Regions from separate parts of the Streptomyces sp. NPDC090083 genome, predicted to be linked through region 1. Evidence: riboswitches for the same ligand, from Rfam matches in the RefSeq annotation. Region 1 holds a riboswitch; each other region holds the start of a gene.

Region 1 (3,279 bases):
CGGCCACGACGGGCATCTGGCCTGTGGCCCACGGCTGTTGCTCGGGTGCGACGGGCATCTGGCCGGTGGGCGCGGCTTGTTGTTGGGACACGACCGGCATCTGCCCTGTGGAGGCGGCCTGTTGCTGGGCCACGATCGGCATCTGCCCGGTGGACCAGGTCTGTTGCTGGGGTATGGCGGGCAACTGGCCCGTGGACCAGAGCTGCTGCTGCTCGGCCACCATCGGCATCTGACCGCTGGACCAGGGGGTCTCCGGAGCGGCGACGATCGGCATCTGGCCGGTCGACCACGTCGGCTGCTCGGGGATCACCGGTGTCTGCCCGGTCGACCAAGTCGGCTCAGGGGCAGGCCAGTTGGACTCGGCGGCGGGGGGCCAGGTGGCCAGCGCGGGGGCGGCCGGTTCGGCGCGCGGCGCGGCGATGGACGGGAGCAGATTCAGGTCCGCGGTGAGCGGGTCGAACGCCGGTGCCGGTGCCGGGGCGAACTGCTGCGGCTGGGGCTGCGTGAAGGTCGGTGCGGGTGTCATCTCGACGGCGGGCACGGCCGGCAGGTCCAGCATGGTCGGCTGAGGCAGCTGCGGAGCCTGCGGCATCTGCGGCACCTGGGCCTGAGGCGCCTGTGCCTGGGGCGCTTGAGGCGCCTGCGGAGCGGCGGGCAGCAGCTCGGCGACCGGCCGGGCGGTGGACTCGGCGACGGGCGCGGCGAGTTGCCGGCCGGCGATGCCCGGTCCCGGTACGGAGGTTCCCGCGGTCAGCTCGGCGACGGCACGTCCGGACTGCGCTTCGGGTGCCCGCCCGCGGCCGTCGCCCTCGGGGCGTCGCTCGGACCGCTCGGAACGGGCCGCCGCCGGACGGGCCGGATTCCTGCCGGGCGGCAGGATCGCCGGTACGGTCGGGCCGACTTTGGCCCGCGCCCGGTCGAACAGCTGCCGGGTGGCGGCGTCGAGGGCGGGGTCGGAAGGACGTGAAGCGCCGGACCGGGGTTCGACCCGCTTGCGCGGACCTCCGGACATCGCACGGGTGGCGTTGTAGTTCCCGGTGGCCGTCTCGGCCCTGTCGTAAAGGGAGTTGATCCGCCGCTGGACTTCGTCACGGCTGGGTCGGTCGTCCACGGTGGGGCCACTGCCTCCGGTGCGCGTACTTCGTTCTGCCGGCATGGCAGACGTGCTCCTTCCGTAACGCGCTTACCGGGTTAGCTGTCGGGTTCGGGCGGTCGATCACGGAAGGTGTGCCCTACGGCCCTTGCCCAGAAGGGCAGTTGGGCCGATTCACCCCAAGTCGGTTGGGTCCCCGGCTCCGGCTGTCGCGAGCGACGCACCGGATTCAACGCGAGCCGCGCGGCCCGGCGCTGATCGCCGGTGTTGGTCGTACGGCCTGGGCGTCAACCTAGCCAACGTGTGTGCCTCGTGTGAAGGTTGAAGCGCGATATGTCCGATACGTATTTGTGACCTTTACCTCCTCCTGGGCGGGACGAGGGCTCCTGGGCCCACCGCGCAGGGAGCTCCATAAGAGGTCGCTATGAATTTTTGGGACGGTTGAACACACCGGGACGCGGTTGCGTATTGGTGCGGGGGATTTCCATGCCGGGACGAGCCGGGCCGACCGATACGTGTAGGAGCAACTTCCTTGGCACGCAACACGCGCAGACGCCCCACGGGCGCACGACGCGCGACGATGGCAGCAGTCGCCCTGATGCTGGGCGGCGGAGGACTGGTGGCGGCGAACGTCTACGCGTCGGCGTCCGAGGGCTGGGGCGGTGACACGACCAAGCAAGCCTCTCCCGACGCGGCATCGGACGGTGCGACGATCGACTGCCCGGACGTCGGGACCCAGTTGACGACGGTGCCCGACGCGGCGAAGACCGAGGTCGACAACCAACTCGCGCTTCTGGACCAGCAGATAACCGAGGCGTACCAGAAGCTCAAGGACTCCACCGAGTCCATCCGCCAGGACGCCTCCTTCGCCGACAACGCGATCATGAATCCGCTGAAGGAGAAGCGGTCCGCGACGATCGCCCGGATCAACGACGCCATCGCGCGCGTCGGCGACCGTCCGGAGGGACTCGACGCGCTCGCCGGCTGCACGCTGATCGCGCCCACGAAGTCCGACGACCAGAGCGGCGACGGCAACGGCGACGGCAGCGGTGACGCCACCGGCAGCGCGGGCGACCAGAGCGGTCAGCCCGGTCAGGGCCAGCAGGGCAACCAGCAGTCCACCAACGGGCCCGTCGCCTCGGACTACGCGGACATCACCTCCGTACAGCCCAACGTGAACGCGGCGCAGGACCAGGCCGACGCCTCCCGCGGCACGTTCGTCACCGCCTGCGGGGTGAACGAGAACGGTCTGTTCAACTCCGACAACGTGATCGTCGCTCCCGGAGTGACCAACGGCGCTCACCACTTCCACGACTACGTGGGCAACCAGTCCAACAACGCGTTCGCCAGCGACGACGACCTGGCGAAGGCGAAGACGAGCTGCGAGAACCAGGGCGACAGGTCCACGTACTACTGGCCCGTGCTGCGCCTCCAGAACGGCAAGCAGGAGCGCGACGCCGACAAGCCCGGCGGCGGCACCGAGGGCAACTCCGGTCAGATCGTCACGGCCAAGGCGGCCACGCTGACGTTCGTGGGCAACCCGAAGAGCAAGGTCGTCGCGATGCCGCGCCTGCTGCGCATCATCACCGGTGACGCCAAGGCCTTCGTGAACGGTCCGGCCAACGCCAACGCCTCCTGGAGCTGCACCGGGTTCGAGGACCGGCAGCTCAAGGACAAGTACCCGCTGTGCCCGTCCGGCAGTGACGTGGTGCGCACCTTCAAGTTCCAGAGCTGCTGGGACGGCCGCAACATCGACAGCGCCAACCACCGCACCCACGTGGCCTTCGAGGCCGCCGACGGCACCTGCCCCGACGGTTTCGAGGCCATCCCCCAGCTGGTCCAGCGGATCGTCTACGACGTGAAGGCGCCGAGCCTCCAGGACGGCGGGAAGACGACTCCGCTGTTCGCGGTGGACTCGTTCCCCGAGCAGCAGCACAAGCCCGTCACCGACCACGGCGACTTCATCAACGTCTTCGACGAGGGCCTGATGAAGGACATGGTCAACTGCATCAACAACGGCGAGAAGTGCGGCGCCGGCACGGGCAACGACCCCGGAGGCTCGGGCAACGGCAACGGCAACGGCAACGGCGGTGGCGGTGGCTCGGGCTCCGGTGAACCGCAGGAGTCCCCGACGGCCACCGACAGCGCCCAGCCGACGGCCTCCGCCACCGCGTCCGACGAGCCCG
Region 2 (3,279 bases), on a different contig from region 1:
TGGCCCAGCTCATGCACCTCGAGTACCAGGCGCCCGACCGGGACATCGCGCTGTACATCAACTCGCCCGGGGGATCGTTCACCGCGATGTCGGCGATCTACGACACCCTGCGGTTCGTCAGCTGCGACGTGGAGACGGTCTGCCTCGGCCGGGCCGGCTCCTCCGCGGCGGTGCTGCTGGCGGCGGGCACACCGGGCAAGCGGTCGGCACTGCCGGGTGCGCGGGTGGTGATCCACCAGCCCTCGCTGCCGGAGCCGGTCCAGGGTCAGGCGAGTGATCTCGCCCTCCAGGCGGCGGAGTTGGCGCGCACCCGGTCCCGCCTCGAATCCCTGCTCGCCCTGCACACGGGCCGGACGGTGGAGCAGGTCAGCGCCGACATCGAGCGGGAACGCACCCTGGATGCCCGACAGGCCCTGGAATACGGACTGGTGGACCGGATCGTGGCCCCCCGCACGACCTCGCTCACCGAGCCGGGCGGGGAGTGAGCCGACGATGCTGCCGCCGGAGCTGCCGCCGTTGCCCGCACTGACGCGTGCCGAGGGCGAGTTGATCGACCGTTATCTGGATGTGGCCGACCTGCTGGGCCGGATCAACCCGGCGCGCGACGGTGACACGTACCGTGGTCTGAGGGCCGCTCAGGCGCTCGTGGCGAAGGCCGCCGAGCTGCGGGACGCGCTGGCGCTGATGCACCAGCGGGGCGAGGCCGAGCTGCACGCCCCCACACTGGCCCGTGCGCTGCGCGTGCTGGACGGGGAGCGTCGTACGGCGCGCGTCACGATCCCCGTACCCTCCGACAGTTGAGGGACGCGGAGCCGTGCGGGGCGGAGGCGAAACGAGCCGAACGGCGTACCCCCGATCGGCGTAGGCGCTCCTCCGTCCGCGAGGCCTCCCGGGTTGCGCAACACGCGTGGTCCGAGGGCTCCCTGACGGGTTCCGGTGCTGGTCCGAGGGGTGCGTGCCGCTCGACACCCGATCGAACACGGGGGTGTCCACCCGAACGGGTGAGTGGTGAGTAACCCCACAAATACCCGGTTCCGTTGGGATTTTCGGACATGCATAGGTGAAGATCCCTGTCTGACGACAAGACCCCGCCGCAGCGGCGGGGCGATCCGGGCGGACGCCGAGTCCTGCCGCCGCCCGGATGACAGGTCGACAGGATTGCATCGGCAGGAGTGGAGGACCCAAGCACGACGGGTCGCCGGGACGGTCACGCCATGACCGGGTCGAGCAGCCCTTGGGGTGAAGCCGCGTCAGCGGCCGGGCAACTTCGCCAGCCCGAATCCGACAGGTCATCCTTCACAGGCGGCTGACGAAGGGTTGCGCATGACTGCGCTCAATCGTGTCCCGTCGCTGATGGTCAGGGCCGGTACGGCCTCGGCCTTCGCCATCGCCGCCGTGGGCGGTTCCGTCGTGATACCGGGCGTCGCATCCGACGCAGCGGCCGCGACACCCGCGACGAAGGCACTCCAGGTCGCGGCGTCCAAGAAGGGCGCTCCGTACAGGTACGGGGCCACCGGACCGGGCCGCTTCGACTGCTCCGGGCTCACGTTGTACTCGTACAAGAAGGCGGGCAAGAAGCTGCCTCGTACGGCTGCCCAGCAGTACAACAAGACCCACCACATCTCGGCCAAGAGCCGCAAGGCCGGGGATCTCGTGTTCTTCCACTCGGGCTCCAGCGTCTACCACGTCGGCATCTACGCCGGGAAGGGAAAGATCTGGCACGCCCCGAAGACCGGGGACGTGGTGCGGCTGCAGAAGATCTGGACCAAGAGCGTCTGGTACGGCCGGGTCAGCTGACCCGCGCCGAGTCTCCCGAGGGGGTGGCGGCCACCTGACGGTCCGCCACCCCCTCGGGCGTCCGCAGCGTTCCGGGAGCGGTCCTACGGCTCCTGCTGGCCCGCGGCGCCCACCGGCCGGGCCGGTACGGTCCAGGGCACCTCGACGGAGACGGTCTTGCCGCCCTCCCGGGTGGGCCGGACGGAGAGTTTGCCGCCGCACTCCGCGGTCAGCCAGCGGATGATCACCATGCCCCGGCCGTTGTCCTGCTGGACGGCGGCCGGCAGTCGTTTAGGGAAGCGGGGATGGCTGTCGGTGACCCCGATGCGCAGCTGTTCGTCACGCTCCAGCTCGATGTCCACCGTGAAGGTGGGTGACTGGCCGAAGGTGTGCTGGACGGCGTTGGTGGCGAGTTCCGACACGATGAGACGGATGGTGTCGGCGGCCTCCGTGTCCGCAGGCAGTCCCCATTCGGCCAGGGTTCCGACGACGTAGGTGCGGGCGGCGGACACCGAGGCCGGATCGCTCGGCAGAGTGACGGATGCTTCCAGATGGTCTGCCATGGCGCGGTCGTCCCTTTCCCGCGGGACCGATGTCCGTCACAGCGCGGATGGTTCGAGTACGGTCCCGGACTGGTGCTTCTTCGCCAGACTGCCATTACCTCGGCGGTAACGGTGCCGATCCACCAAGATATGCATATATCTGTCGCTCGAAGCGGTGAACTCTGCGACCCCAGACCGTATTTGGGCGGCTCGGAAGGAGTAAGGAGAAACCCATGCAGTACGGTCCCGCGGTGCGGCGCCGGAAACTGGGCGCCGAACTGCGCGCGTTGCGTGCGGAGGCGGGGCTCACCAGCGGAGAGGCGGCCCGGCTCGTCGGCTGGCACCAGTCGAAGGTGAGCCGGATCGAGACCGGAGCCAGTGGCGTGAAACCGCCTGACGTCAGGTTACTTCTGGACGCCTATCAGGTCGCCGACCCACAGCTTCGGGACATGCTCCTCGTCCTCGCGGGCTCCGAGGAGGGCGGCGGCCGGCACCACTGGTGGCACGCCTACCGGGGTGTACTGCCGCCCGCCTACCGGGACTTCATCAGTCTGGAGTCACAGGCCTGCACGCTCCGCACCCTGGAGACCTCGGTGGTCCCCGGCCTGCTGCAGACGCCGGAGTACGCCCGCGCGGTGACCCGGGCCGCCGTGGGAGGCCCCGACAACGACGGCCCCGAGCGGCTCGACGCGCTGGTGCAGGTGCGGCTGGCCAGGCAGGACGTGCTGCGCGCGGATCCGCCGCTGGAGCTGAGCGTGGTCCTGGACGAGGCGGTGCTGCGCCGGGAGGTGGGCGGTCCCGGAGTGATGGCGCGTCAGCTGGACCGGCTGGTGGAGGCGGCGCGGCTGCCCCAAGTCCGGCTCCAGGTACTGCCGTTCGCCGCGGGGGCGCACATCGGCATCACCGGGCCTTTCGTTATCTTCTCCTTTCCGAGCACTTCTGATCTGGACGTGGTTGTTCT
Region 3 (3,279 bases), on a different contig from region 1:
GCCCTCCTCGATGCCGCGGGCGAGGCGCTCGGGGTTGGTGACGAAGAGGTCGTCGCCGACGATCTGGACCTTCTCGCCGATGCGGTCGGTGATGACCTTCCAGCCGGCCCAGTCGTCCTCGTACAGCGGGTCCTCGATGGAGACGAGCGGGTACGCGGAGACGAGCTCCTCGTAGTACTCGGTCATCTCGGCGGCCGAGCGGGACTTGCCCTCGAACTCGTACGTGCCGTCCTTGTAGAACTCGGACGCGGCGACGTCGAGCGCGAGCGCGATCTGCTCGCCGGGGACGTAACCGGCCTGCTTGATGGCCTCGATGATGAGGTCGAGGGCGGCGCGGTTGGACTCCAGGTTCGGGGCGAAGCCGCCCTCGTCGCCGAGGCCGGTGGACAGGCCCTTGGTCTTCAGCACCTTCTTGAGGGTGTGGTAGACCTCGGCGCCCCAGCGCAGCGCCTCGGAGAAGGACTCCGCGCCGATCGGGGCGATCATGAACTCCTGGATGTCCACGTTCGAGTCGGCGTGCGAGCCGCCGTTCAGGATGTTCATCATCGGAACGGGCAGCAGGTGCGCGTTCGGACCGCCGAGGTAGCGGAAGAGGGGGAGGTCGCTGGCCTCGGACGCGGCGTGCGCGACGGCGAGGGAGACGCCGAGGATGGCGTTGGCGCCGAGCGAGCCCTTGTTGTCGGTGGCGTCCAGGTCGAACATGGCCTGGTCGATCAGGCGCTGCTCGGTGGCGTCGTAGCCGACCAGCTCCGGGCCGATCTGCTCGATGACGGCGAGGACGGCCTTCTCGACACCCTTGCCGCCGTAGCGGTTGGGGTCGCCGTCACGCAGCTCGATGGCTTCGAAGGCACCCGTGGAGGCGCCGGACGGAACGGCGGCACGACCCGTGCTGCCGTCGTCGAGGCCGACCTCGACCTCGACCGTGGGGTTGCCTCGGGAGTCCAGGATTTCCCGGGCTACGACGACGTCGATGGACGGCACGAGCATCTCCTTCTTGGGATCTGACGCGGCTACGGCAGTACCGCAGCGGCTCTGCGAGACGAGCCTAACCGGCTCCGGGCGATTGGCCATCCGGTCGGCCGCCTGATGGACAGAACCGAGAGTAAATTGTTTCCGAACGGAACAAAAAGTCCCGGCAAGCGGCGGGCGGCCGGCCGGGCACGGCCCGCCGGGGACGTGAAAAAGCCCCGCCCCGGTGCGTACGGGGGAACACGCACCGGGGCGGGGAGCCCGTGGGGGACGGGGGTGACCCTCACGGGGTCTTCATGATGGACACCACGGCTGTGAGGGGACTGTGGTTCGGCTACGAGCCGCGTAGGTCACTTCAGGTGGAGCTGCTGGCCCGGGAAGATGACGTCGGCGTCGTCGATGATGTCCTTGTTCAGCTTGAACAGCTGCTGCCAGCCGCCCTTCACCTTGTGCTTCTCGGCGATGGAGCTGAGGGTGTCGCCCTTGACGACCTTGTACTCGCCGTCGCCCTTCTTGACCTTCTTGCCGGTCGGGGTGGTGACGGTCTTCTTGGCCGCCGGGCGCTCGGCGGAGCGGGAGGCGGTCGTGTCACTGCTGGAGCGCTCGCTGGTGGAGCTGCCGCTCGACGAGCTGCCGCTGTTCGAGCTGCTGGAGCCGGAGGAGCTGCCGCCCGAGTAGGTGGCGCTCGACAGGCCGGTGCCGCAGGTGGGCCAGGCGCCCTTGCCCTGGGCCGCGAGGACCTTCTCGCCGATGGCTATCTGCTGGGCCTTGGTGGCCAGGTTCGCGGTGGAGGCGTAGGCGGTGCCGCCGTACGCGGCCCACGTCGAGGCGGAGAACTGGATACCGCCGTAGTAGCCGTTGCCGGTGTTGATGGACCAGTTGCCGCCGGACTCGCACTGGGCGACCGCGTCCCACTCGGAGGCGGTGGCGGCGGAGGCGCTGCCGCTCGCCATCAGCGGGGCGGCGATGGCGACACCGGTGACACCGGCGAGCGTGGCGACACGGGTGGCCTTGGAAGGACGACGGTGCTTGCCCTTGCTGGAAAACAGCATGCGGAGATCCCCTCACCGACGCCTGCGAGGTGAGCTGTCGGGTTCGGGCCGTGTGAGTTGCCCGGCCGCGCGCCTCCCGGCGCACGACTTCACCCCAAGCCGCACCCGGCATCAACTGCCGGGCCCGGCACTTACCTTGGGTCCCCCGCTCCTGCCTACGGCGCTTGACGCGACGACTGTTCCCGGAGGCCGCTGGCAGGACTCGGCGTGTGCGGCAGCCGGGGCTCGTGGTGACGAGCGGCCTTGACCGTAGACAGAGAATCCGCGGGATTTCAAAGACGATCAGGGCTTCTGAGACTCATCCCACACTTTCACCAAACCGGACATTCGCCGCGAAGCGTGACGTGAACTCCCGCTGTTTTCCTGCTACTTTCCGCCCGTTTCCGCCCCGACGTCCAGCGTCTGACCGGCGGCGATCCGGGTCGGGTCGGCGCCGATCAGCTTCCTGTTCTCGGCGTACAGCGCACGCCATCCGCCGTCGAGGCCAAGGGAGTCGGCGATGGACGCGAGGGAGTCGCCGGCGCGGACGGTGTACGTCTGCGGCGTCACGCTCTCCTCGGCGCTCGCCCCGCGGTGCTTCCCGACGGTCTGCTGCTCGGCCGCGTTGCCCGTGCCGTCGAGCGCGCCGGTGTCGACGAGGCTCGACTTGCTCGCCGCCTGGGCCGAGTTGTCCGATTCGTCGAGTTTTGGAGAGGCCTCGACCGGGTCGCCACTCTTCGAAGGGCTGGCGGACTTGTCGGACTTGGCGGGGTTGTTCGACTTGTCCGTCGCGGTGGGCGAGGGGCTCGCCGAGGAGTCGGACGAACCCGAGGAACCCGAAGAACCCGCGGCCGACGAATCCGTGGTGCCCGAGTCGGACAACCCGGACGAAGCGGAAGTGCCCGAGGAATCGGAGGAGTCGGAGTCGCCGCCGGAGTCCGTCGCACCGGCCGACGGGGAGTCGCTCGCGACACCCGTGTCGACGTCCGTCGAACCCGAGTCCGCGGTGAGACCGGAGAGCAGCGCACAGGTGAGCCAGGGGGTGGTGCCCTCGGCGTCGAGGATCTTCTCGGCGACGGCTATCTGCTGGGAGCGGCTGGCCAGGTCGGGGCTCGGGGCGTACGCGAGGCCGCCGTACTTGTCCCAGTCGTCCAGGGACATCTGCAGGCCGCCGTAGTAGGCGTTGCCACTGTTCTCGCTCCAGGAGCCGCCGCTCTCGCAGTTGGCCACCTTGTCCCAGGTGGTGCCGTCGGCCGCGTTCGCGGAGGCGGCGCCGAGC
Region 4 (3,279 bases), on a different contig from region 1:
TCGCCGTGCTCGCGCGGGTGGCGGCGGCCGGCGCCCGGCATCTCGTCGTCACCGGCCGGCCCGCGCCGAGGGTGCGGCCCCTCCTCGACGACCTCGGCTCCAAGGGCCTCGCGGTGTGCGGACAGGGCGCGCAGTTGTACGACGCCGGCGCGGACCGTCTGCTCTGGTCGGTCACCCTGGACCGGGAGTTGGCGGAGACGGCGCTCGGCAAGATCGAGGCGGAAGTGGGCCAGGTGTACGCGGCGGTCGACCAGGACGGCGTCGACGGCCTCACGCTCATCGAGCCCGGCTATCTGATGCCGCACCCCACGCTCCCCGCGGTGCGGGTGGGCCGGCGGGACGACCTCTGGTGCGAACCCATCAGCAAGGTGCTGCTCCGTCACCCGGACCTGGCGGACGACGAGTTGGCGGCCACGGCCCGCTCGGTGGTGGGTTCCCTGGCGTCGGTCACCATGTCAGGACCCGGCACCGTCGAACTCCAGCCACTCGGCATCACCAAGGCGACGGGCCTGGCCCTGGCCGCCCGGCACCTGGGCCTGAGCCCCGCCGACACCATCGCCTTCGGCGACATGCCGAACGACATCCCGATGTTCGACTGGGCGGCCCACGGAGTGGCCATGGCCAACGCCCACCCCGAACTCAAGGCGGTGGCCGACGAGGTGACGTCCTCGAACGAGGACGACGGCATCGCGGTGGTGCTGGAAAGACTGCTCGGCTGAGCCCTGAACGGCCCCGCAGGGGCACGTTCAGGGGCGCGGGGCTGTGACGACGACCCGCCGTGGCCGGCCCGACGGTCCTAGTAGGCGCCGTACACGTTGTCGATGGAGCCGTAGACCGCCGCGGCGTAGTTGCACGCGGCCGTGATGTTCGCGACCGGGTCGTACGGGTCGAACGACGTCCCGGCCACGTGGTACGCGTTGAACGTCGGGTCGATCACCTGGAGCAGACCCTTCGACGGCGTGCCGGCCGCCGCGTTGGAGTCCCAGTTGTTGATCGCGTACTGGTTGCCGGACGACTCACGGATCACGTTGCGGTAGATCCCGTTGTACGTACCCGGAATCCCCTTCTGCGCCATGATCGCGAGGGACTCGCGGATCCAGCCGTCGAGGGTGTTGGGGTACCCGGCGACCGTGGTGGAGGTGGTCGACGTGGTGGCCGCGGACGCGGTGGTGGCGCCGACGATCGGCAGGGCCAGGATCGCCGCACCGGTGCCGGCGACGACGACGCGGCGGACGAGGCGGGCACGGCGGGACTGAGCGGTTGCAGGCATGACGAGGTTCCTCTCCGTCGCCTGCGAGGTGAGCTGTCGGGTTCGGGCTGGGAGGTGCCCGGCCGCGCCCTTGCGGACGTGGCTTAACCCCTAGCCGTCCCGGTCGCGTGACCGGTCCGGCGACTTACCTGGTTCCCCCGCTCCTGCCGTGCGAGAAGTTCGTGACTGGGATGCCGGGCGGCGGCAGGATTCGGCGTTCCGCTCGACAGGCCGGGAAACTATGCGAGAGCACATGTCCGGAACAAGTGGCGGAATCACACCTCACCCCTATTGACCTTGGTCTGAGGCGTATGGGGCACTTGATCCTTTGCGTGAGCCAAGGGTCAACTGTCCATCGCCGCAAGGAGAAACGCGGGCAGGCCGGGACACAGGCCGCGCACAGAAACGCGTGACCCAACTCACGGCGAGGTGAAGAACGGCAAATCGGGCATTCAACCTCAACTGGCAGTTCTCGGAATCCTTTTCTCCCACGTGCGATGGAAGATCACTTCTTCGCCCTCGGTGCAGATGACCTCATTCGAGGTGAGAAAGTCCGTTTCGTCGCACGTGATCTCCGACCGGGTCCGCACCCTCGTGTCCCAGCCCAGCTCCGGCCGGTGCAGCCGGATCGACCACTCCGAGCGGGTGCGCGCGGACAGCGGATCGGACGCGTCGATCGTGTACGCCTCCACCGCGTCCTCGGTGAACTCCAGCCCGTCCGGATACACGCGCGTACCGCCGTACCGGGGGTCCACTTCGAGCCGCCACTCGCCCTTCGCCACATCCCGCACGACCAGCCGCTCGGGCCGCGGTTCGTCCAGCGTGGCCGGGTAGTTGACCCCGAGCGGCTCCGCCTCCTCCGGTTCCTCGAAGTGCACGGTCTCCGTCAACTCCTGCTCCCGCACCGGGAGTTCGAGCGCACTGCCCTCGGGGTCCAGCGTGAAGCCCGCCGCGGACTCCGGCTGCGGCCAGATCCACGGCCAGTACGCCGACGACACCGCGAGCCGGATCCGGTGACCGGGCGGGAACGCGTGCCCGATGCCGTTCAGCTCGAAGGTGACGTCCTCGGCGGTACCCGGCGTCCACGGCACCGCCCGGTCCCGCCCGTGCCGCGCCGACAGGTTGAGCACACCCCGGGTGACCAGGGTCGAGGAGCCGTCGGGGGCGACGTCGCAGAGCCGGGCGACCACCTGCCCGCGCGGCACCTCGCAGGTCAGCCGCAGCCGCACCCTCGGCCGCCCCAGCACCCAGGTCTCGGCCGGCACCTCGAACTCGAAGCACGCCGACCGCGCGTCCTCGTCCCGCTGGTCCGGCGGCAGGTCGGCGTCGTTCCCGAAGGGGAAGAACCGGCCCGCGTCGACCCCGGTGTGCATGGGCGAGCGGACGACCGCGGGGGCGCCCCGGAGGCCGTAGGTCGTCGTCTTCACGTGCGGCGAGGGCCACGCGGGTTCGCCGACCCAACGGCCCGGGAGGGTGTCGTAGACCGTGGCCGGTGGGTGGGAGTCGCTGACGTAGGCCCGCAGGACGGGGTCCGTCATGACGCCCGTGTCGATGCCCTTGAGGTGCTGGTCCCACCAGCGGAGGGTCTCCTGGAGGAAGCCGATCGCGGGGCCGGGCGGCAGGCCGCGGTCGGGGTACTGGTGCGACCAGGGGCCGATCAGGCCGCGCACGCGGTCCGGCGGGAGATGTGCGACGAGCCGGAGGACCGTGTCGCGGTACGGGTCGTGCCAGCCGCCGACCGCGAGGACGGCCGCGTCGATCGCGCCGTAGTCCTCGCAGACGCTGCCGTGCTTCCAGTAGTCGTCGCGGAGTTGGTGGGCGAGCCAGGTGTGGATGAACGGGTCGATCCGTTCGAGGCGCTCCAGCCACAGGTCCCGCCAGGCCGGCCCCGCGTACTGGGGGTCCGGCGGGCGGGCGACGAAGGCGAGCATGGTGGCCGCCCAGGCGTGCAGGTCGACCGCGAGGGCCGAACCGCCCATGTAGTGCACGTCGTTGTCGTAGCGGTCGTCGGTCGAGCAGACGGTGACGAT

What was found. A riboswitch is a leader RNA that binds a small molecule or an ion and turns the genes downstream of it on or off. The one in region 1 is predicted to bind cyclic di-AMP.
Region 2: linked by a shared signal. The riboswitch ahead of ACIPTO_RS37635 (C40 family peptidase) and the one ahead of ACIPTO_RS36945 (NlpC/P60 family protein) in region 1 are both predicted to bind cyclic di-AMP.
Region 3: linked by a shared signal. The riboswitch ahead of ACIPTO_RS08130 (transglycosylase family protein) and the one ahead of ACIPTO_RS36945 (NlpC/P60 family protein) in region 1 are both predicted to bind cyclic di-AMP.
Region 4: linked by a shared signal. The riboswitch ahead of ACIPTO_RS39335 (transglycosylase SLT domain-containing protein) and the one ahead of ACIPTO_RS36945 (NlpC/P60 family protein) in region 1 are both predicted to bind cyclic di-AMP.

The regions. Positions count from the first base shown of each region.
Region 1 is NZ_JBIVED010000014.1:197,912-201,190, forward strand. Features, by position in the region: gene ACIPTO_RS36945 (NlpC/P60 family protein) at 1-1,156, opposite strand, end outside; cyclic di-AMP (ydaO/yuaA leader) riboswitch at 1,165-1,338, opposite strand; gene ACIPTO_RS36950 (DUF1996 domain-containing protein) at 1,674-3,279, shown strand, end outside.
Region 2 is NZ_JBIVED010000015.1:71,709-74,987, forward strand. Features, by position in the region: gene ACIPTO_RS37625 (ATP-dependent Clp protease proteolytic subunit) at 1-485, shown strand, start outside; gene ACIPTO_RS37630 (hypothetical protein) at 493-801, shown strand; cyclic di-AMP (ydaO/yuaA leader) riboswitch at 1,141-1,320, shown strand; gene ACIPTO_RS37635 (C40 family peptidase) at 1,324-1,797, shown strand; gene ACIPTO_RS37640 (ATP-binding protein) at 1,881-2,339, opposite strand; gene ACIPTO_RS37645 (helix-turn-helix transcriptional regulator) at 2,552-3,279, shown strand, end outside.
Region 3 is NZ_JBIVED010000002.1:519,497-522,775, reverse strand. Features, by position in the region: gene eno (phosphopyruvate hydratase) at 1-987, opposite strand, end outside; gene ACIPTO_RS08130 (transglycosylase family protein) at 1,320-2,021, opposite strand; cyclic di-AMP (ydaO/yuaA leader) riboswitch at 2,026-2,194, opposite strand; gene ACIPTO_RS08125 (transglycosylase family protein) at 2,388-3,279, opposite strand, start outside.
Region 4 is NZ_JBIVED010000016.1:173,510-176,788, reverse strand. Features, by position in the region: gene ACIPTO_RS39340 (HAD family hydrolase) at 1-719, shown strand, start outside; gene ACIPTO_RS39335 (transglycosylase SLT domain-containing protein) at 797-1,270, opposite strand; cyclic di-AMP (ydaO/yuaA leader) riboswitch at 1,274-1,476, opposite strand; gene ACIPTO_RS39330 (CocE/NonD family hydrolase) at 1,708-3,279, opposite strand, start outside.